DNA from 3 places in the Rhodoferax sp. GW821-FHT07F03 genome. Region 3 is predicted to be linked to each of the others. Evidence: predicted binding sites of a transcription regulator. Region 3 holds the regulator's gene; each other region holds the start of a gene.

Region 1 (7,042 bases), on a different contig from region 3:
ACCTGCTTTTTTGTAAATCCGCCTTTAACCCAGCATGGACTTGAGGGTGAATGCGGCCAGCGCCTTAACTGAATCAAACGTAAGCTCAATACCTTTTGTTTTTGCCGTTGTCTTGATTGAAGACCAAAGCGTGTCAGAGCGGATCGTATCGAGTAAGTCATGTCCGGCCATGGTCAAACGCGGGTCGCTTGCAGCGTAGCCGTAGTCCCCGCTTAAGTAGCGGCTCAGGATTACGCCCTCCACATACCCATTGTTCACAAGCAACTCTAGGTGCCCAAAGATTCGCGCCTCAATCTTTTTGTACTCCGCATGTTCCGCCGTAAAAACAGCCTCAGTTTGCGTAGTCCATTTAGGCTCGGGCGGAATGTCTGCAAATACTGTCGCCTTGAAATCCTTGTCTTCCTCAATGGCCGTAAGCTGCGCTCGGATCAAGTCCCAATCACGTTTCATACACGTCCTCATAAACAGGTGACACGAAGTAACGTGACGATATACTAGAAACCAGTGTGTCAATTAGACGCACCAAAATGCACTGACACATGGCGGAGCGTCCTAGCAAAATCAACGGCTTACAGGCGTTTTCAGGCTAGGATTGAAGGTTCGAATCCTCTCACCCCGACCATCAAAACGGGACACCCGGACAGGTCGCAACCCTTTTTCTGTTGGACTTCCCTGCCCCCTTGCTGTGGATGTGCAGTGTGTAGACAAATGCTCTATGCGCAGTACCTTGCGCCCACCACCATAGTGGCGCAGGCACAGCTTGTTGTGCCATCTGCTGTCAATCATTGACTCTGCACTGCCCGGCTGCAGAGATAGCGGCTGAACTTCCGCAGCTGCAAGTTCCAAGCAAAACCTTGACATAGATCAGCCTGCCCGGCACAGATGCGGACACCATGGGAATGGGTTTCTGCGGCCATACATTCGCCGTGCACAAGCCGGCCAGCAACGCGGCAACCTAAGGTTCGGGCACATGGGTGCAGAACACCCGGCCCATGAATGCGTCTTTTACGTAAGGCCACCCGCTATGCAATACAAAGACTACTACGCCACGCTGGGCTTACCGCGCGATGCCAGCCTGGACCAGATCAAAAAGGCCTATCGCAAACTGGCGCGCCAGACCCACCCCGACGTCTCCAAGGCAAGCGATGCCGAAGCCCGCTTCAAGGATGCCGCTGAGGCCTACGCCACCCTCAAGGACCCCGAGAAGCGGGCCGCCTACGATGCGCTAGGCCAGCCACGGGCTGGAGAAGAATTTGCACCACCACCCCAATGGCGGCACGAACATGCGGCAGATGCTGCATCGTTTGACGACATGGACCTGGCCGACCTGCTGGCGGCCATGGGCCATGGCCGCCGAGGATCGGCCCGCGCGCCTGTGTCCACACCCGGCCATGACTATGAAAACACGGTACAGATCAGCCTGGAGGACGCACACCGGGGCTGCACACTCAACCTGAACCTGGCTGATACCGGTGGCACGCGCACATTGGAGGTCAGCATCCCACCCGGCACACGCGAGGGCCAAAAGCTCAGGCTGCGCGGCAAAGGCGGCAAGGGGCGCAACGGTGGGGCCGATGGCGACATCTACCTGCACATCACGCTGGCGCCCCATCCCTTGTTCCGCCCGGACCACCACGACCTGTACTTTGACCTGACGCTGACTCCGTGGGAAGCGACCTTGGGCGCGGAAATCGAGGTGCCCACGCTGGACGGCCCGGTGTTGCTGACCGTGCCGCAAGGCACCCGCTCAGGCCGCAAGTTGCGCTTGCGAGGCCGGGGCCTGGCCCAAGGGAAAAGCGGGTTCGGCGACCTCTATGCACTTGTCCATATTGATGTACCCACCACGCTGTCGGACCAGGAACGCGAGCTTTACGTAGAGCTGTCGCGCATCTCCCATTTCAATCCACGCCAAACGCCACCCAAGGAGTCGCACCATGAACCTCACCCTCGTTGAATGGGTCTGGCTGGATGCCAGCGAGACCATGACCCTGGCCGAACTATCCCGCTGCTGCGGAATGGGCACCGCCGACCTGGAAGAGCTGATCGACTACAGCGCCCTGGTGCCGCTAGCCCCCCTACAAGCCGCCCCGCAAGAGTCCGCCTTCAGCGCCGAATGGGTGGCCCCGCTACGCACTGCGGCCAAATTGCGCAAGGACTTTGACCTGGACCTGTTCAGCGTGGCCTTGCTGCTCGGTCACCTCAACCGCATCGAGGCACTGGAGCGCCAAGTGCGGTCGCTGCAGGCCCAATTGCCGTCCCACGCCCTTGCTTAGTGCGGCGTCGTGCAGTATCAATAAAGATAGCTACCCACGCAGACAGAATAAGCGCTAGAGGCCTCAATGGCTTGCAACACCCTGATCGGGAAGCTGCTCTTGCACGCTGGCATTTCAAGCCCGTAACCCAGCTTGCATAAGCGGTCTAACTTGCAGTACCCGCGCGAAACATTGACATAGATCAGCCGACCCGATACCGGTCTGTACAACATTAGTGCAAGCGCCGAACCAGGCCCGATCCTCCCATCCATGCAAGAGATAACACCATGAACGTTGCAACACCAAGCCCGCTTGTACAGGCGCGCGCGCCAGGCACCTTGGGCCTCGGCCTGCTGGTGGCGCTGGTGGTGGGCTCCATCATTGGCAGTGGCATCTTCGGGTTGCCGCAGAACATGGCGGCGGGCGCCGGTGCAGGCGCCATCCTGCTGGGCTGGATCATCACCGGTGTGGGCATGTTGACCCTGGCCCGCGTGTACCAAATGCTGTCGCTGCGCAAGCCTGAGCTGGACAACGGCGTCTACGCCTACGCCCAGGCCTTGTCGGGCGACTACGTGGGCTTCAATTCGGCCTGGGGCTACTGGATCAGCGCCTGGATCGGCAACGTGGGCTACCTGGTGGCGGCCTTTGGTGCGCTGGGCTATTTCTTCCCGGTGCTGGGCGAGGGCAACACACCTGCGGCCGTGCTGGGCGCGTCGGTCGCACTGTGGGTGATCCATGCGCTGGTGCTGCGCGGCATACAGGGTGCGGCAGTGCTGAATGCGGTGGTCACGTTGGCCAAGGTGGTGCCGCTGCTGCTGTTCATCGTGCTGGTGGCCATGGCCTTTCAGGTGGATACCTTCCGGCTGGATTTCTGGGGCGATGCCAAGCTGGGCTCGGTGCTGGACCAGGTCAAAAGCACCATGCTGGTCACCGTATGGGTGTTCATCGGCATCGAGGGCGCCAGCGTCTATTCGGCCCGAGCCCGCGAGCGCAAGGACGTGGGCCGTGCCACCGTCATCGGCTTTCTGCTGTGTTTATTGCTGCTGATGGCGGTATCGCTGCTGTCGCTGGGCATCACCACCCAGCCTGAATTGGCCGGGCTGAAGAACCCGTCCATGGCCGGTGTGCTGGAGAAGGCGGTGGGTACCTGGGGCGCGGTAGCTATCACGCTGGGCTTGATCGTGTCCGTAGGCGGTGGCTTCCTGGCCTGGACGCTGCTGGCGGCGGAGTCGCTGTTCACCCCGGCCGGCGGCGGTGTCATGCCGTCCTGGCTGGCAAAGCAGAACCCTAAAGGCGTACCCGCCAACGCGCTGTGGCTGACCAACGGCATGGTGCAGGTGTTTTTGCTGGTCACGCTGTTCTGGAAGGCGTCCTACCTGGCGCTGATCTCGCTGTCCACGGCAATGATTTTGGTGCCCTATCTGTTCAGCGCCGTCTACGGCCTGGTGCTGAGCTGGCGCGGCGAAGGTCCACGGGCTGCACAGCACCGCAGTGACATCGCTATCGCCGCTCTAGCCACGGTGTATTGCGGCTGGCTGCTGTATGCCGCTGGGCTGAAGTACTTGCTGCTCAGCGCCCTGCTCTACACCCCCGGTGCGCTGCTGTACATCGTGGCCAAACGCCAGCGCGCTGAAAAAGCCTTCACCCCCTGGGAATGGCTGGTACTGGCGCTGCTGGTGGCGCTGGCCCTGGTCGCAGCCTACTTGCTCAGCGTGGGCCAACTCAGCTTATAGAACCGGACGCATCACCATGACAACCCTGCTCAAAGGCCTGTACTCCGAAGTTGGCCGCCTGCGCAAAGTGCTGGTCTGCCGCCCCGGCCTGGCACAAAAGCGCCTGACCCCCGCCAACTGCCACGAGCTGCTGTTTGACGATGTGCTGTGGGTGGCGCAGGCCCGTAACGACCATGACGCCTTCACCTCGGCCATGGCCGAGCGCGACGTGGAAGTGCTGGAACTGCACGACCTGCTGGCCGATACAGTTGCCATCCCCACTGCACGCACCTGGCTGCTGGACCGCAAGCTCAGCCCCAACTTCGTAGACGCAGAAACTGCCGCGCAGCTGCGCCCCTGGCTGGAGACATTGCCACCCGCGCTGCTGGCCCAACACCTGATCGGCGGTGTAGCCCGGGCCGAGCTGCCGTTTGAGATGGACGGCCTGCTGGCCCGCTGCGCCAGCCCCGCCGACCTGCTGCTGCCACCGCTGCCCAACACCTTGTTCACCCGCGACAACAGCTGCTGGATAGGCTCCGGCGTGGTGCTCAGCCCCATGTACTGGCCGGCCCGCCGCCAGGAGACGCTGCTGATGGCGGCGGTGTACCGCTTCCACCCCGTGTTTGCGGGCAAGGTCACCGAGTGGTGGGGCGACCCGGACACCGACCACGGCCTGGCCTCGCTGGAAGGCGGGGATGTGATGCCGATGGGCCACGGCGTGGTGCTGGTCGGCATGGGCGAACGCAGCTCGCCGCAGGGTGTGAGCCAGCTGGCCCGGCGCCTGTTCGCCCAGGGTGCGGCCATCCATGTGCTGGCCGCGCAGTTGCCCAAGTCACGCGGCGCCATGCATCTGGATACCGTGTTCAGCTTTTGCGATGTAGACCTAGTGACGGTGTTCCCCGACGTGGTGGACGCCATCCGCGTGCACAGCCTACGCCCCGGCAAAACCGAAGGCACGCTAGATGTACGCACCGAGACGCAGCCCTTCCTGGATGTGGTCGCCACTGCCATCGGCCTGCCCCGGCTGCGCAGCGTGGCCACCGGCGGCGACAGCTACGAGGCCGAACGCGAGCAGTGGGACGACGGCAACAACCTGCTGGCTCTGGCCCCCGGCGTGGTCATGGCCTACAACCGCAACACCTACACCAACACCTTGCTGCGCAAGGCCGGGGTGGAGGTCATCACCGTGCCCAGCGGCGAGCTGGGGCGCGGGCGCGGCGGCAGCCACTGCATGTCCTGCCCCATCGAACGCGACCCCATCTAACCAGAGAAACCCCCATGGCCTTCAACCTCCGCAACCGCAGCCTGCTGACGCTGCAAGACTTCAGCCCCGACGACATCCGCTATCTGCTGGACCTGGCCGCCGACCTGAAACGTGCCAAGACAGCCGGCACAGAACACCCTAGGCTGCAGGGCAAGAACATCGCGCTGATCTTTGAAAAAGCCTCCACCCGCACCCGCTGCGCCTTCGAGGTAGCCGTGCACGACCAGGGCGGCCATGTGACCTACATCGATTCGGTGGGCTCGCAAATGGGCCACAAGGAATCGCTGAAGGACACGGCCCGGGTGCTGGGCCGCATGTACGACGGCATCGAGTACCGCGGCTTTCACCAAAGCGTGGTGGAAGACCTGGCGCGCTTTTCCCACGTGCCGGTGTGGAATGGCTTGACCGATGAAGCCCACCCCACCCAGGTACTGGCCGATCTGCTGACCATGCAGGAGTTTGGCGAAAAGCCGCTGCACGAGCTGTCGTTCTGCTACCTGGGCGACGCACGCTTCAACATGGGCTGCTCGCTGCTGATTGGCGGCACGCAGATGGGCATGGACGTGCGCATCGCCGCTCCCCCGGAGCTGCAGCCACCGGCAGCACTGGTGGCGCAGATGCGTGAACTGGCCCTCAGCACCGGCGCCCGCATCACCCTGGAGACCGACCCGCTCAAAGCCGTGGCGCTGGCCGACTTTGTCTACACCGATGTCTGGGTTTCCATGGGCGAACCAGACGAGGTGTGGAAGAAGCGCATCGACCAACTCCTGCCCTACCAGGTCAACGCCACGCTGATGCAGGCCACCCACAAACCGCGCTCGCGCTTCATGCACTGTCTGCCCGCCTTCCACAACCTGGACACCGAGGTGGGCCGCCAGGTCCACGAGCGCTATGGACTGAGCGAGATCGAGGTGACTGATGAGGTCTTCGAATCCGATGCGTCCATAGTCTTCAGCCAGGCCGAGAACCGCTTGCACACCATCAAGGCAGTGCTCGTGGCCACGCTGGCATGAAGCTCGTCGTCGCTTTGGGCGGTAATGCGCTGCTGCGGCGCGGCCAGGCGCTGAGCGCCGACAACCAGTTGGCCAATATCCGCCGCGCCGCCACCCAGCTGGCCCGTATCGCCAGCGCCCACGCACTGGTGCTGACCCATGGCAACGGGCCGCAAGTGGGTTTGCTGGCGCTGCAGTCCGCCGCCTATAACGCGGTGGACAGCGCCGTGGACGGCTACCCGCTGGACGTGCTGGGGGCCGAGACCGAGGGCATGATTGGCTACCTGCTGGAGCAGGAGCTCGCCAACCTGCTGCCCGCTACGCGGACCATCACCACGCTGCTGACACGGGTGGAGGTCGATCCGTTGGACCCGGCCTTTGCCCACCCCAGCAAACCCATAGGTCCGATATACACCGCCAGCCAGGCGGCGCAGCTGGCAGCCGACAAGGGCTGGAAGATGGCCGCTGACGGCGACAGCATGCGGCGCGTGGTCGCCTCACCCCAGCCGCTGCGCGTGCTGGGCCTGGATGCCATCCGCTGGCTGCTGGAGCACGACGCGCTGGTGATTGCAGCCGGGGGCGGCGGCATTCCCGTCGCCAGGGGCGCCGACGGCCACAGCCTGCAGGGCGTGGAGGCGGTCATCGACAAGGATTTGTGCAGCAGCCTGCTGGCACGCGAGCTCCAGGCCGACTGCCTGGTGATCGCCACCGATGTGGCCGCCATCTACCTGGACTGGGGCCAGCCCGGCCAGCGTGCCCTGGGCAAAGTCACGCCCAAAGAGCTGAGGCAACACAGCTGGCCTGCCGGCTCAATGGGGCCCA
Region 2 (7,042 bases), on a different contig from region 3:
GTAGGCGGATGCGGCCTGGAACAACGCGGCCGCCAGAATGGCTGTCATCACCGAACCCAGCAGGCGTCGGCGCAGGGAATACGGGCTGGTCATGGCTTCGGAATCACGTAGCCCAGGCCACGCACGTTCTGGATCAGCTCGCTGCCCAGCTTTTTGCGCAGGCCGTGGATGTACACCTCGACTGCATTGCTGCTGACGTCGTCCTTCCAGCTGTAGAGTTTTTCCTCCAGCTGGGCGCGCGAGAACACCACGCCGGGGCGTGCCATCAGTGCCTCCAGCACGGCCCATTCGCGGGCCGACAGGGCGATGGTCTGGCCGTTGCGCGCGGCCTCGTGGGTGATGGGGTTCAGGCGCAGGCCGTGGATCTCCAGCGCCGGGTCGGCGCGGCCGGCGCTGCGCCGCGTCAGGGCCCGGATGCGGGCCAGCAGCTCGTCGATGTCATAGGGTTTGAGCACATAGTCGTCGGCTCCGGCGTCCAGGCCCTTGATGCGCTCGGCCACGGCATCGCGCGCGGTGACGATCAGTACCGGTGTGCTGTCCTTGCGCAAGCGCAGGGACTTGAGCACGTCCAGCCCGTCTTTTTTGGGCAGGCCCAGGTCCAGCAGCACCAAGTCGTACTGTTGGGTGCTCAGCGCGGTGTCTGCCATGGCGCCGTCTTTGACCCAGTCCACGGCGAAGTGCTCGGCGCGCAGTACGTCGAGCACAGTTTCGCCAATCATGGGATCATCTTCGACGAGCAGTAGTCGCATTGTGTTTCCTCCGTGCAATTATCGCGGCCTCCGGCTTAGGTGGGGCTTAAGCAGCTTCGGCGCCACGGCGTTGCCGAAGGCATGCACTTTCGCTACCGCAAGCCGCTGTTCCGCAAGCCATGTTTTATGCAAATTCGTCGTGTTTTCTACATTGATGTTGTGTGCCTTAAGGTGAGCCTTCCATGACGCGGCGTTGGGAGCTGGATGCTATGCGCGGCCTGATGCTGGTGCTCATGACGGTGACGCACTTACCCACGCGGCTGAGTTCGCCCCTCGGGCAGCCCTTTGGATTTGTATCGGCCGCCGAGGGGTTTGTACTTTTGTCCGCGTACATGGCGGGCTTGGTATACGCCAAGTTGGCGCAACGGGATGGCATTGACGCCATGCGTATGGCGTTCTGGAAGCGGGCCATCAAGGTCTATGCATGCCATGTCGCCATGCTGTTGTTTCTATTCACGGCCGTTGCCGCAGTCGGTTTGCGGGTGGAGCAACCCGCCGTGACCAACTTGATGTCTTTTTACCTGGCGCAGCCGTTGACCGCATTGGGGGCTGGGTTGTTGCTTGTATATATGCCGCCGCTGCTGGACATCCTGCCCATGTATATCCTCTATATGCTGGCCAGTCCCTGGGTTTTGGCATATGCCTTGCGGCACGGATGGAACGGGGTGATGACCTGGAGCCTATGCGCATGGCTGTTGTCGCAATTTGGGCTAGGGGCATGGGTGTATGGCGCCACCGTTGCGTTAACGGGGTTGGTTGTGCCTATCCGTGAAGTTGGTGCGTTCTCGGTGTTTTCATGGCAGTTTCTTTGGGTGTTGGGCCTGTGGATGGGGGCTAGCCGCCATGCGAAGGATGCGCGGCCTTTTGTGTTTCCGCACTGGGCCGTTGTGTTGGCGGTGCTGATGGCGTTTGCCGGGTTCGTATGGCGGCACGGCGTGGGGCAAGCGCCCTTTGGTGCCGATCAAAACCTGAATATGCTGTTTGACAAATGGTTGCTCGGGCCGCTGCGGCTGCTGGATTTATTTGCATTGATGGTGGTGGTTCTTCATTTTGGTCCTGCGCTTGCGTCGCGGATATCGAGCCTGCCATGGCTGGAGGTGCTGGGTGCAGCCTCATTGCCCGTGTTTTCCGCGCATTTGGTGATCGTTTTGCTGGCGCTGACTTTTTTGGGAAGCGACCCGTTCGCCCACGCCTGGTGGGTGGATGTGGTGTTGCTGGCGGGCTGCTTTGGTGTGCTTTATGGGGTTGCCCGGGTATCGCTCAGGCTGGACCGCTTGCACCGGATGGAGGTGGGGATTCGCGGCTCGGGTGTGCGCTTTTAATTTTGAAAGCGTGGCGTTGACAGTGGCCTTTAATGGCTGCCGGCAATTTGCGCAGTCGGCACTTGGGCTGGCGCGGACGCCGGAAGCTGCGCGGCAATGATCGACTTCCATAGCCGGTAGCCGGCTTCATTCAGATGCAGCTGATCGGGTTGAAACAGCTCGGGCCGGGGTTGGCCCTCAGCGTTCAACATAGGCTGGAAGATGTCGATGTAGCGCACGTCTTGCAAGCTGTGCACATAGTCGGAGATCAGTGCATTGGTCTGCTTGATTTTTGGCAGCAGTTCAACGCGCGACGGGCTGGGCTTGATCGAGATGTAGGAAATGCGGGCTTCTGGCAACTCCGCCCTCACGCTGCGTACAAACTTTGCAAAGCTGTCTCTCACATCGGCTGGACTGCGACCTTCGGCCAAATCGTTATCGCCTGCATACACCAGCACCTGCTTGGGCTTGTAGCGGATCACCAGTTCGCGCACGAAGTGGTTGCAATCGGCCATGGTGGAACCACCAAAACCGCGGTTGATGATCACCGGCACCTGTCTGAAATCGTCCGACAGGCTGGTCCACATCCTGATCGTGGAGCTACCCACAAAAAGAACGCCATCACTGGCAGGCAGCCGTTCGTTGTCGGCTTTGGCAAATGCATCCAAGCTGCTTTGCCAGCGGGTCTGTGGGCTCAATAGCGGAGCCGAAGCCTGTCCGCCCCCCACCGGAACAGGCGTGGATACCGCCAGGGCTACGGGGAATAACGGTGCTTCGGCACCCGCCTTGTGGATCGCACCCGAAAGCACCAGCAAAGCTGTGAGCGCTTTGACGCGACGGCTGTAGTGGGCAACGGTGGAGCGGGCGGGTTTCATGGGACAGGGCATTGTGGAAAATGGCAATGCGGCATCAAGTACCAGGTAGATAAGGATGCAGATATTGCTAAGCAATCCAGATGCCTAAATACTACGCCTGCTTGTCGTGCCACGCCTGTTTTAGCCCGGCTCGCCCACAGCTTTTAAAGCTTTTTGTGGCTTTTTGGGTGCTCAGCCGGGCCGGTGGCTGAGCGTAATCAGTCAGCGTGCCACCAGCACCGGTAGCGTGGATTCGGCCAGCACCTTGGTGGCGATGCTGCCCAGCAGCAACCGGGCAATGCCCGAGCGCCCGTGCGAGCCCACGACGATCAGGTCTACGTCCTGGCCATTGGCGTACTCCACGATGGCGCTGGCCACGGCACGCTCTTCCACAGTCACCGGGATCAACGTCACTGCGCTGCCCTGCTTGCACAGGGCAGCCACCTTGCTGTGGGCGGCGGCGGCATCCTGTTGTGCGGCTGACATGTAGTGCTGCAGGCCTTCGGTGCTCATTTCGCCCACGGCCAGATAAGGGTAAGGGTCTACGGCATACAGAACTGTCAGTTTGGCGCCCATATTGCGCGCCAGATCCACGGCCATTTCGGCCGCATGGTCAGAGGCGGCAGATCCGTCGGTGGCCAGCAAAATGTGTTTCAACATAGTCGCTCCTTCCATCCACTATGTGTGGTGTGTGATGGCATTGTGCGACCGATGGCCCGACACTGCAGTTGATCTGCGTCAAGCCAGTGTGTATCAGGTGTAAGCCTTTGTTTTGTTGCATAAAAAATAGCCCTCCGGCGCAGGTAATACCTGCGCTGGCAGCTATTTATTTGCTAGCGCTGTGGTTCAGGCCAGACGGGCGCGGTGCCGTGCGATTTGCGCGCTGACCTGGGCCGGCGCGGTGCCGCCCAGGGTATTGCGGGCGTTCATGGAGCCGCGCAGGCTGAGCACGTCGTACACGTCTTTTTCGATCTTCGGGTTGAACTGCTGCAGCACGCTCAACGGCAGCTCGGACAGGTCCACGCTGTGTGCGATCGCGGCCCTCACCGCATGGGCCACGGCCTCGTGCGCGTCGCGGAAGGGCAGGCCTTTTTTGACCATGTAGTCGGCCAGGTCGGTGGCGGTGGCGTAGCCGCGCAGCGCGGCGCGCTCCATGGCCTCGGCCTTGACGGTGATGCCGCCGACCATCTCGGCGAAGATGCGCAGCGTGTCCTTGAGGGTGTCCACGGTGTCGAACAGCGGCTCTTTGTCTTCCTGGTTGTCCTTGTTATAGGCCAGGGGCTGGCCCTTCATCAGGGTGATCAGGCCCATCAGGTGGCCGACCACGCGGCCGGTCTTGCCGCGCGCCAGTTCGGGCACGTCGGGGTTCTTCTTCTGCGGCATGATGCTGGAGCCGGTACAGAAGCGGTCGGCAATGTCGATGAAGCCAAAGCTCTGGCTGATCCACAGCACCAGCTCTTCGCTGAGCCGGCTGATGTGCACCATGGCGATGCTGGCGGCGGCGGTGAATTCAATCGCAAAGTCGCGGTCGCTGACGGCGTCCAGGCTGTTCTGGCAGACCACGGGGAACCCGTTCACATCCACCATGCCCAAAGTCTTGGCGACGCGCTCGCGGTCCAGCGGGTAGCTGGTGCCGGCCAGGGCGGCGCTGCCCAGCGGCAGGCGGTTGACGCGCTTGCGCACGTCCAGCATGCGTTCGGCGTCGCGGGCGAACATTTCCACATAGGCCAGCATGTGGTGGCCGAAGCTCACCGGCTGGGCCACCTGCAGGTGGGTGAAGCCGGGCATCACCACATCCACATTCTTCTCGGCGATGCTGACCAGGGCCAGCTGCAGGTCGGTCAGCAGGCCGTTGATCAGGTCCATCTCGCCGCGCAGCCACAGGCGCACGTCGGTGGCGACCTGGTCGTTGCGGCTGCGGCCGGTGTGCAGGCGCTTGCCGGCGTCGCCGACCAGCTGGGTCAGCCGGGCTTCGATGTTCAGGTGCACGTCTTCCAGGTCCAGCTTCCATTCGAAGTTGCCGGACTCGATGTCGGCGCTGATCTGCGCCAGGCCGCGCTGGATGTCTGCATGGTCTTGGGCTGCGATGATGTTCTGCGCGGCCAGCATCTCGGCATGGGCCAGGCTGCCGGCAATGTCGGCCTGCCACAGGCGCTTGTCAAAAAACACGCTGGAGGTGTAGCGCTTGACCAGATCGCTCATGGGCTCGGAGAACAGGGCCGACCAGGCTTCGGATTTTTTGTCGAGTTGGTTTATGGAGGAGGACATGCGGCAGGCACCAATGTGGCAGAGGGGGAGATGGAGTGGCGTACCAACGGCCGGTTCATACCCAATAATCGGGTCTTGTCATGGACGTTGGTATGCAAGAGACGCAAATTTTATCGAGCTTCGGTACGCTAGCCGACCCGGACGCCCCCACGCGCGTGTCCAGGGCCCTGGTATTTGATGCCTGCCAGGTGGGTGTGATCCTGCGCGCCGTGTTGTTTGTCGAGCTGGCGGTGGCCGTGGCCGCGCTGTTTGGGGCCCTGGGCGCGGGCGATTGGCTGACTCGGCTGGCCCTGTGGACTGGTGGCGCCTTGCCTGCCGTGCTGGTCTGGCTGCTGGCCGCTTGTAGCCTAAAGCGCACGCTGGCGCGCCTGCCACCCTGGGCGCAGTATGTGGCCGGGGTGCTGCTGGGCGCGCTGGCCGGCCTGTACGGCTGCGGCATGCTGGCCCTGATCGGCCTGATGGACCCCGTGCCCTGGCTGGCCTGCGCGGCGGCCGGCGCCTGGTTGTCCGCCATGGTGGTGGCTGGCTTGGTGCTGCGCGCCCGCGCCCGTACGCCAGCTGCCACTACGGCGCGGCTGGGTGAGCTGCAGGCGCGCATCCGGCCACATTTCTTGTTCAATACGCTGAACAGCGCGATTGCCCTGGTGCGCGCCGAGCCGGCCCGGGCCGAAGCCCTGCTGGAAGACCTGAGCGACCTGTTTCGCCACGCGCTGGTGGACCAGGGCGAGTCCGTCACGCTGGAGCAGGAGACCACCTTGGCCGAGCGCTACCTGTCCATTGAGCAGGTGCGCTTTGGCGAGCGCCTGCGCATCCACTGGGCGCTGGACCTGCGCGCCGCCCAGGCCCAGCTGCCGCCCCTGCTGCTGCAGCCGCTGGTGGAGAACGCCGTCAAGCACGGTGTGGAGCCCAGCGCCAGCGGGGCCGACCTGCGCATCAGCACCGAGCGGCGCGGCGACACGGTGGTCATCAAGATCAGCAACACTGTGCCCGCCGGGCCGGGCGCCGCCGGCTTTGGCGTGGCGCTGGACAATGTGCGCGACCGCCTGAAGCTGCTGCACGACGTGCAGGGCCAGTTCCAGGCGGTGCTGAAGGATGGCATCTACCTGGTGCGCATCGAGATACCGGCATGAAAGGACGCGGCCCATGACACTGCGCATATTGATCGTGGACGACGAGGCGCTGGCCCGCGCCCGGCTGCGCACCCTGCTGGGCGACTGCAAGGCGCCGGCAGCCCAAGTGGTGGCCGAGGCGGCGAACGCGCAGCAGGCCTGCGCCGCGCTGGCCAGCCAGACGGTGGACCTGCTGCTGCTGGACATCCACATGCCCGGCATGGACGGTCTGCAACTGGCCCAGCAGCTGCAGGCCCTGCCCCGGCCGCCGGCCGTGGTCTTCGTTACCGCCCACGCCGGCCATGCGCTGCAGGCCTTTGACCTGGCCGCGGCAGATTACTTGACCAAGCCGGTGCGCCTGGAGCGCCTGCAGCAAGCGCTACAGAAAGTGGAGCGGCTGCTGCAGGCAGCACCTGCGCCAGAGCCCGATTTGATGCAGGATGTGCTGGTGATACACGACCGCGGCCGCACCGAGCGCGTGCCCCTGGCCAGCGTGCTGTATCTGAAGGCCGAGCTGAAATACATCACCGTGCGTACCGCCAGCCGCAGCTATGTGCTGGACGGCTCCTTGAGCGAGCTGGAGGCGCGTCACGCCAGTGTGTTTATCCGTGTCCACCGCAACGCCTTGGTGTCGCGCCGTGCGCTGCGGGCGCTGGAAAAGCATTTCGACCCCGAGGAGGGCGAGGGCTGGGCCGTGCGCCTGCAGGGGCTGGATGAAGTGCTGATGGTGTCGCGCCGCCAACTGGCAGCGGTGCGCGAAG
Region 3 (7,042 bases):
TGGGGTCGGCCGGGCAATGCCTGGTTTGGCCTGGGCGCGATCACGGCATCCACCCTGTGGTTTGCCGGCCTGGGCCTGGGTTTGATGCTGCTGGGCCAGCGCCTGCGCGCCCCGGCCCTGTGGCGTGCGCTGGACGGGCTGGTGGCGCTGATGATGTGGGGCACAGCCCTGGTGCTGGCCTGGGGGCTTGTGTAGCCGGTCAAAAACAGATTGCTATTTAAAACATAGCTGCCAGCGCAGGATATAGCTGCGCTGGCGCCTGTTTTTATGCATCAACCCAGATCAGGCTCATCCACCAGAGTAGACAGCGGCAGCTCGGCAATCTCCTGCAGCAGCAGCGCCAGCTGCTGACCTGACGCATCCACCAACGCCAGGCCTTTGTCTGCCGTGGCGGCGGCGGCGTTGCCGGCTGCACCGGTGGCGTTGTAGTCCTGCATCTGCCAGCCCAGCTTGGCGCTTTTGCCGTTGCCCAGAATGGGGTACTTGGCAGCCCGGTCTTGCGAGCTGGACTTGAAATCGCGCGCCTGCGCCATGTCCACAAACTGCGGGCGCAGGGTCAGCATCATCGAGGTTTCCACGTCGCCGGCATGTACGCCGAAGCGCTGTTCCTCGGCGCTGAAAAGCTGGTTCGCAGCGCCCAGCGGCAAGTTGAACCAACTGGCGCTATAAACCAGCAAATCATGCTCGGTACGCAGGGTGCGCGCCACGATGTCCATCAGGCTGACCTGGCCACCGTGCGAGTTGAAGATCAGCAACTTCTTCACACCGCTGCGCGCCACGCAGGCGCCAAGCTCGGTCCAAATACGGATGACGGTTTCGGACGACAAAGTCAGCGTGCCGGGGAAGCGCTGGTGCTCGGGGCTGAAGCCAACCTGCTGGGTTGGCAGGAACAGCACCGAGGCATCGGCCGGCAGGTGCGGCAGCGCCGCCGCCACCACGCCATCCACCAGCGTGGTGTCCACACTCAGGGGCAGGTGCGGGCCATGCTGCTCGGTAGCGGCCACAGGCAGAACGGCAACGGTGCGGGCCGGGTCCAGCTGCGCGAAGTCGCGGGTGCTGAGGTCGGCCCAGAAATAGGATTTAGCGTGCATGCGGTGAATTTCACCACAGGCTGCGGCAAAAGTCGGCCACACGCGGATCCATGTCGTGCACCACGGCCCACAAGGCCACGGCCATCAGGGCGCCACCTGCCGCGCGCATGCCCCACTCCTTGCGCTTTGGGCTGCGCCAGGCCTGCAGGCGCAGCCACAGCCAGGGGCCGGCTATAAGGGTGATGGCGCTGCCTGCGGCAAACAAGGCCATGCACAAAGCGCCATCCAGTGGCCCGCCGCTCAGGGCCGCCACCAGCAGGGCCGAATACAGCAGGCCGCAAGGCATGAAGGCCCAGGCCGCGCCCACGCCAAAGGCCCAGCCATATCCGCCGGAGCTCGCCCGCAGGCGCGCCCACAGCTTGCGGCCCATGCCGTCTACCCATACCGGCTGGCGTGCCAAAACCAGCAAAGTCCCGCCCCAGACCAGCACGGCCACATGGAACAGGGTCCACAGCGGCTGCAGCGCGGTTGACTGGCGAGCCAGCCAGGCCAGGTTGTCGGCCGCCCAGGCCGCCAGCGCACCGGCCAGGCTGTAGCCCACCAGGCGCCCGGCCTGCAGCTGCAGCATGCCCAGCCAGGGCCGCTGCGCGCCGGCCAGACGGCCCAGGCTGCCACAGGCTGCGCCGCACATGGCGGCGCAGTGCGGACCGCCGGCCAGGCCCATCAGCAGTGCGGTCCAGGCCAGGCCCGTTTGCATGTTCAAATGATTCTTGAGAAGCGGGCGCGATTGCGGTCAGCCTGCAGGTAGCGGTCAAACACCATGGCCACCGCGCGCACCAGGAACCAGCCGGTGGCCGTGACGCGGATACCGCTGTCTTCCAGCTGCACCAGGCCGGCCTCCACCAATGGCTGCAGAGCCGCCAGCTCGGCGGCGAAGGTCTTTTTGAAATCCACCAGAAATGCCAGCTCGATGGATTCGAACTGCACCTCGCCCTGGCACATCAGGCCCATGATGATGGCGCGGCGCACCAGGTCGTCACGGTTCAGCGCCAGGCCACGCACCACCGGTAGCTGGCCCTGGTCGATACGGTCGCAGTACTCCTCCAGGGTCTTGGCGTTCTGGCTGTAGGTGGCGCCTATGCGGCCTATGGCCGACACGCCCAGGCCGACCAGGTCACAGTCGGGCTGGGTGCTGTAGCCCTGAAAGTTGCGGTGCAGCCGGCCCTGGCGCTGGGCGATGGCCAGCGCGTCGTTGGGCAAGGCGAAGTGGTCCATGCCGATGTACACATAGCCGGCTTCCAAAAAGGTGTCGAAGGCCTGCGACAGCATGGACAGCTTGTCGGCCGCCGCCGGCAGCTCAGCGCCCAGAATGCGGCGTTGGGGCTTGAAGCGCTCGGGCAGATGGGCATAGGCGTACAGGGCAATGCGGTCGGGCCGCAGCTCTACCACCTGCTCCAGCGTGCGTGCAAAGGATGCCGGCGTCTGCCGCGGCAAGCCGTAGATCAGGTCCACATTGATGGACTCAAAGCCCAGCGTGCGGGCCACCTCCACCAGCTCGAACACTTGCTGCGCGGGCTGGATGCGGTGCACCGCTTTTTGCACGTCGGCATCAAAGTCCTGTACCCCAAAGCTGAGCCGGTTGAAGCCCAAGGTGGCCAAGGCCTGCAGGCGTTTGGCATCCACGGTGCGGGGGTCCACCTCGATGGAGTATTCGCCGCCGGGGGCCAACACGAAATGGCGCCGCAACATGGCCATCAGCTGGGCCAGCTCGTCGTCACTCAAAAAAGTAGGGCTGCCGCCGCCCAGGTGCAGTTGGCTGACATTGCGCCGCTCGCCCAGCTGGGCGGTGTGCAGAGCGGTTTCGCGCTCCAGATAGCGCAGATAGGCGGCTCCGCGCTCATGCCGCTTGGTGATGATCTTGTTGCAGGCGCAGTAGTAGCAAAGCGACTCGCAAAACGGTATGTGCACATATAGCGACAGGGGCAGGCTCAGTGCTGCCGCCCCCTGATTGCGTTGCTGCAGGGCCCGGCCATAGTCCTCACAGGTAAAGGCCTCGACAAACCTGTCGGCGGTAGGATAGGACGTGTACCGCGGCCCAGGCACATCAAAACGGCGTAACAATTCGGGCAAAACACGGGTCATGGCGGGCAGTCAGGTTGCATGACTGGAATGTGCCGCGAAGCCACGCTTGTTTCATTGACGTGGATCAAAACCGCAGCAGATGGCACCAGAGACAATGAGATACATCAAATAGCTCCATTGATCTCCATCAAGTTCATACTCTGCGCATGGTCCCCACCTCAATCAAAGTCGCTTGCTCCAACTGCAACCTGCGTGAGCTGTGCATGCCCTTGGGCCTGAACAAAGAAGAGCTAGAGCGCATTGACGACCTGGTAGCAGTGCGCCGAAAGGTACTGCGAGGCACGGCGTTGTTCCATAACGGCGAAACCTTCAAGGCGCTGTACGCCATCCGCACAGGCTTCTTCAAGACCACCGTCACCACCGAAGATGGCCGCGACCAGGTTACCGGCTTTCAAATGGCTGGCGAAATCATCGGCCTGGACGGCATCGTCAACGACCACCACACCTGCGATGCGGTGGCCCTGGAAGATGCCGAAGTGTGCGAAATGCCCTTCCACCGCATTGAAGAGCTCTCGCGCGAGGTCAACTCCCTGCAGCGCCATGTGCACAAGATCATGAGCCGCGAAATCGTGCGCGAGCACGGCGTGATGCTGCTACTGGGCAGCATGCGCGCCGAGGAACGCCTGGCGGCCTTTTTGCTGAACCTGGTGCAGCGTCTGCATGCGCGCGGGTTTTCGCAGTCCGAACTGATCTTGCGCATGACGCGCGAGGAAATCGGCAGCTACCTGGGCCTGAAACTGGAAACCGTGAGCCGCACCTTCTCCAAATTTGTGGAAGACGGCGTGGTCGAGGTCAAGCAGCGCCACATCCGCATCCTGGACACCGAAGCGCTCAAGCGCATCGTCAATCTTCAGCCCTGTCTCTAGGCACTGTCACCGGCTGGCCCACCAGCAGCGTCAGGCAACCCACCAGCACCGCCACCGCCCAGAACGCAAAGAACGCCAGGCTGTACACGCCCTGGCGTGACAAAGGCAGCGGCTGCCCCAGCCATTGCAGGCTGTAGGGATCGACCACCGCAAACACCAGCATCTCCAGTATGCATGCGCCCAGGAACGCGGGCCAGACCACACCTACCACCCTAAAGCTTTGCATAGTGCCCTCCGGCTACTTGGTACGCACCGAGCCGGGCGGCGACGCAGCATGGTTGCGCCCCTGCTCGGCCGGTGCCAGCGGACCCTGGGCGGCCAGGGTCTTATTGATCTCCAGCCCCTGGCGGTAGTAGTCCTGGGCCAACACCGGGTCCTGCTGGCGGATGGCGATCCAGCCCGATACCAAGGCCGCCACCACCACGGCCAGCGGGCCAGAAATCACCAGCCAGACATAGCCGTAGCGCCACCATGGCAGCGGCACCGGTGTAGCAGATACATGAGAGGGCATGGCAGTCTCCTGGAGTTATGGTCAGCGGGGAACAAAGAACGTGGACTTTTCCGATACCTTGGTGCTTCCATCAGCAGTCTGAATATCGAAGAATACCGGGTAAGAGCCCGGTTCGACAGAACCGTAAGGGATATGCAGGCGCACCGCCACCCAGCGCGAGGCTACCGGCTCCAGGTCCACCCATTCGTCCGAGGCTAGCACCAACCCGCCCAGCCCATGGGCTGTAAGGCGGTAGCGCTGCGGCACTTCACTGGCGTTCATGACCTGCAGGCGGTACACGTTTTCCAGCTGGCCACCGGACACAATGCGCGATAGCGCGGCACGGTCACGCACCACGTCCACCTTCAGCGGGGTACGCGTCAACAGGCTGCCCAGCAGCGCCAGCGTCAACACCAGCAGCACCGTGCCGTAGACCAGTACCCGAGGCCGCAGCACACGCCGTAGTATCTGCCGGCCCGACCAGCCCTGGGCCATGCCGTTCTGGGTGGCAAAGCGGATCAGGCCAGGGGCATAGCCCATCTTGTCCATCACGCCGTCGCACACATCCACGCAGGCGGCGCAGCCTATGCATTCGTACTGCAAGCCCTCGCGGATATCGATGCCGGTGGGACAGACCTGGACGCACAGCGTGCAGTCCACGCAAGAGCCCAGGCCCAGGGCCGCGGGGTCCGCCTTGCGCGAACGCGAGCCCCGGGGCTCGCCACGGGTGGTGTCGTAGCTGACGATCAGCGTGTCCTTGTCGAACATGGCGCTCTGGAAGCGCGCATAGGGGCACATGTATTTGCAGACCTGCTCGCGCATGAAGCCGGCGTTGCCATAGGTGGCAAAGCTGTAGAACAGACCCCAGAACACTTCCCACGAACCAAAGCTACCGCTCATGGACTCCTGCAGCAGCGCATAGGTGGGTGTGAAATACGAGACAAAGGTAAAACCGGTCCACAGGGACAGTAACAGCCAAGCGCCGTGCTTGGCCGACTTGCGGGCCAACTTGTTAGCCGACATGGGCGCGCCATCCAAGCGCATGCGGGCGGCGCGGTCGCCCTCGATATGGCGCTCTATCCACATGAAGATTTCGCTGTACACCGTCTGCGGGCAGGCAAAGCCACACCATAGGCGCCCTGCAACAGCGGTGAACAGAAACAGGGACAGCGCAGACACCACCAGCAGCCCGGTCAGGTAGATGAAATCCTGCGGGTACAACACCAGTGAAAAGATGTAGAAGCGGCGCGCCTCCAGGTCAAACAGTACCGCCTGGCGCTGGCCCCATTGCAGCCAGGGCAGGCCGTAGAACACCAGCTGCGTCAGCAACACCATGGCCCAGCGCCAGCGCGCAAACAGGCCCTGCACCGAACGTGGGTAGATCTTCTTGCTGGCCGCGTACAGCGACACCATCACCTCATCGGCATCTGCTCCGGGCACAGGCACGATGGGAATGGTCTTGCGGGGCGCGGCGGTGTTCACACCATGCTCCTACTTGCTGGCCACGGGCTTGTTGGACATGCCCCAGATGTAAGCCGTCAACACATGGATCTGGGCCTCGGTCAGCTTGCCTTGCTGGGCCGGCATCTGGTTGATCTTGCCCTTATTGACCATCTCCATGATGGCGGCCTCGCCCCAACCGTGCAGCCAGATGTCGTCCGACAGATTCGGGGCGCCCAGCGCCTGGTTGCCCTTGCCGCCCACCCCGTGGCAGGCCGCGCAGACACCAAACTTGGCCTTGCCCAGACCGGCGCGCACCGAGTCATGCGGGCTGCCCGACAGGCTCAGCACATAGTTGGCCACGTTCTTCACGTCGTCCGGCGTGCCCACTGCGGCGGCCATCGGGGGCATTTGGCCGATGCGGCCATGGGTGATGGTTTCCTTGATCTTGTCCGGCGTACCACCGTGCAGCCAGTCGGCATCGGTCAGGTTGGGGAAGCCTTTGCTGCCACGGGCGTCCGAGCCGTGGCACTGGGCGCAGTTGTTCATGAACAGGCGCTCGCCAATCGCCATGGCGGGCGCGCGACCCGCCAGTTGCTCGGGCGGCAGAGCCACAAAATCGGCATACAAGGGCTGCAGCGCCGCATCTGCGGTCTTCACTTCGTCGCTGTATTCGTTGGCCGAGGTCCAGCCCAGCTTGCCCGCAAAATCGCCCAGGCCGGGATAAAAGGCCAGGTAGCCGATCGAGAACACGATGGTCAAGATGAACAAGCCCACCCACCAGCGGGGCAAGGGGTTGTTCATCTCGCGCAGGTCGCCGTCCCACACGTGGCCGGTGGTGTTGTCACTCTGGAAGGCCACTTTTTTACGGGCCGTGATCCAAAGCAGCAGCAGGCAGGCAGCAATGCTGACGACCGAGATGGCCGCGATACATACCGACCAGAGATTGTTTGTGAAATCGCTCATACAAAATCCTCTTGGGAATCAGTCTTGCTGGAAAGGCAGTTGTGCTGCCTCGTCAAACTGGGCTTTGTTGCGGCTGGAAAAAGCCCAGACCAAAATGCCAACAAAAG

Evidence for each region. The regulator FNR, encoded in region 3, switches genes on or off when oxygen is low (the NO sensors DNR and NnrR bind a similar motif). The targets are predictions, from matches to a motif close to TTGATNNNNATCAA.
Region 1: the regulator FNR is predicted to act here: its motif matches at 2,445-2,458, upstream of arcD (arginine-ornithine antiporter).
Region 2: the regulator FNR is predicted to act here: its motif matches at 3,633-3,646, upstream of AC07R0_RS20090 (universal stress protein).

What each region holds. Positions count from the first base shown of each region.
Region 1 covers NZ_JBWKQM010000011.1:53,308-60,349, forward strand. The annotation lists gene AC07R0_RS17735 (DUF2513 domain-containing protein) at 25-450, opposite strand; gene AC07R0_RS17740 (DnaJ C-terminal domain-containing protein) at 1,025-1,954, shown strand; gene AC07R0_RS17745 (chaperone modulator CbpM) at 1,935-2,273, shown strand; gene arcD (arginine-ornithine antiporter) at 2,540-3,985, shown strand; gene AC07R0_RS17755 (arginine deiminase) at 4,011-5,228, shown strand; gene argF (ornithine carbamoyltransferase) at 5,243-6,241, shown strand; gene arcC (carbamate kinase) at 6,238-7,042, shown strand, end outside.
Region 2 covers NZ_JBWKQM010000013.1:67,562-74,603, forward strand. The annotation lists gene AC07R0_RS20070 (ATP-binding protein) at 1-93, opposite strand, end outside; gene AC07R0_RS20075 (response regulator) at 90-749, opposite strand; gene opgC (OpgC domain-containing protein) at 932-2,071, shown strand; gene AC07R0_RS20085 (SGNH/GDSL hydrolase family protein) at 2,101-2,925, opposite strand; gene AC07R0_RS20090 (universal stress protein) at 3,127-3,564, opposite strand; gene argH (argininosuccinate lyase) at 3,751-5,160, opposite strand; gene AC07R0_RS20100 (sensor histidine kinase) at 5,265-6,302, shown strand; gene AC07R0_RS20105 (LytR/AlgR family response regulator transcription factor) at 6,316-7,042, shown strand, end outside.
Region 3 covers NZ_JBWKQM010000010.1:166,271-173,312, reverse strand. The annotation lists gene AC07R0_RS16900 (LysE/ArgO family amino acid transporter) at 1-195, shown strand, start outside; gene AC07R0_RS16895 (creatininase family protein) at 273-1,091, opposite strand; gene AC07R0_RS16890 (sulfite exporter TauE/SafE family protein) at 1,102-1,788, opposite strand; gene hemN (oxygen-independent coproporphyrinogen III oxidase) at 1,791-3,173, opposite strand; gene fnr (fumarate/nitrate reduction transcriptional regulator Fnr) at 3,320-4,039, shown strand; gene AC07R0_RS16875 (hypothetical protein) at 4,017-4,265, opposite strand; gene AC07R0_RS16870 (FixH family protein) at 4,278-4,550, opposite strand; gene ccoG (cytochrome c oxidase accessory protein CcoG) at 4,572-6,011, opposite strand; gene ccoP (cytochrome-c oxidase, cbb3-type subunit III) at 6,021-6,935, opposite strand; gene AC07R0_RS16855 (cbb3-type cytochrome oxidase subunit 3) at 6,954-7,042, opposite strand, start outside.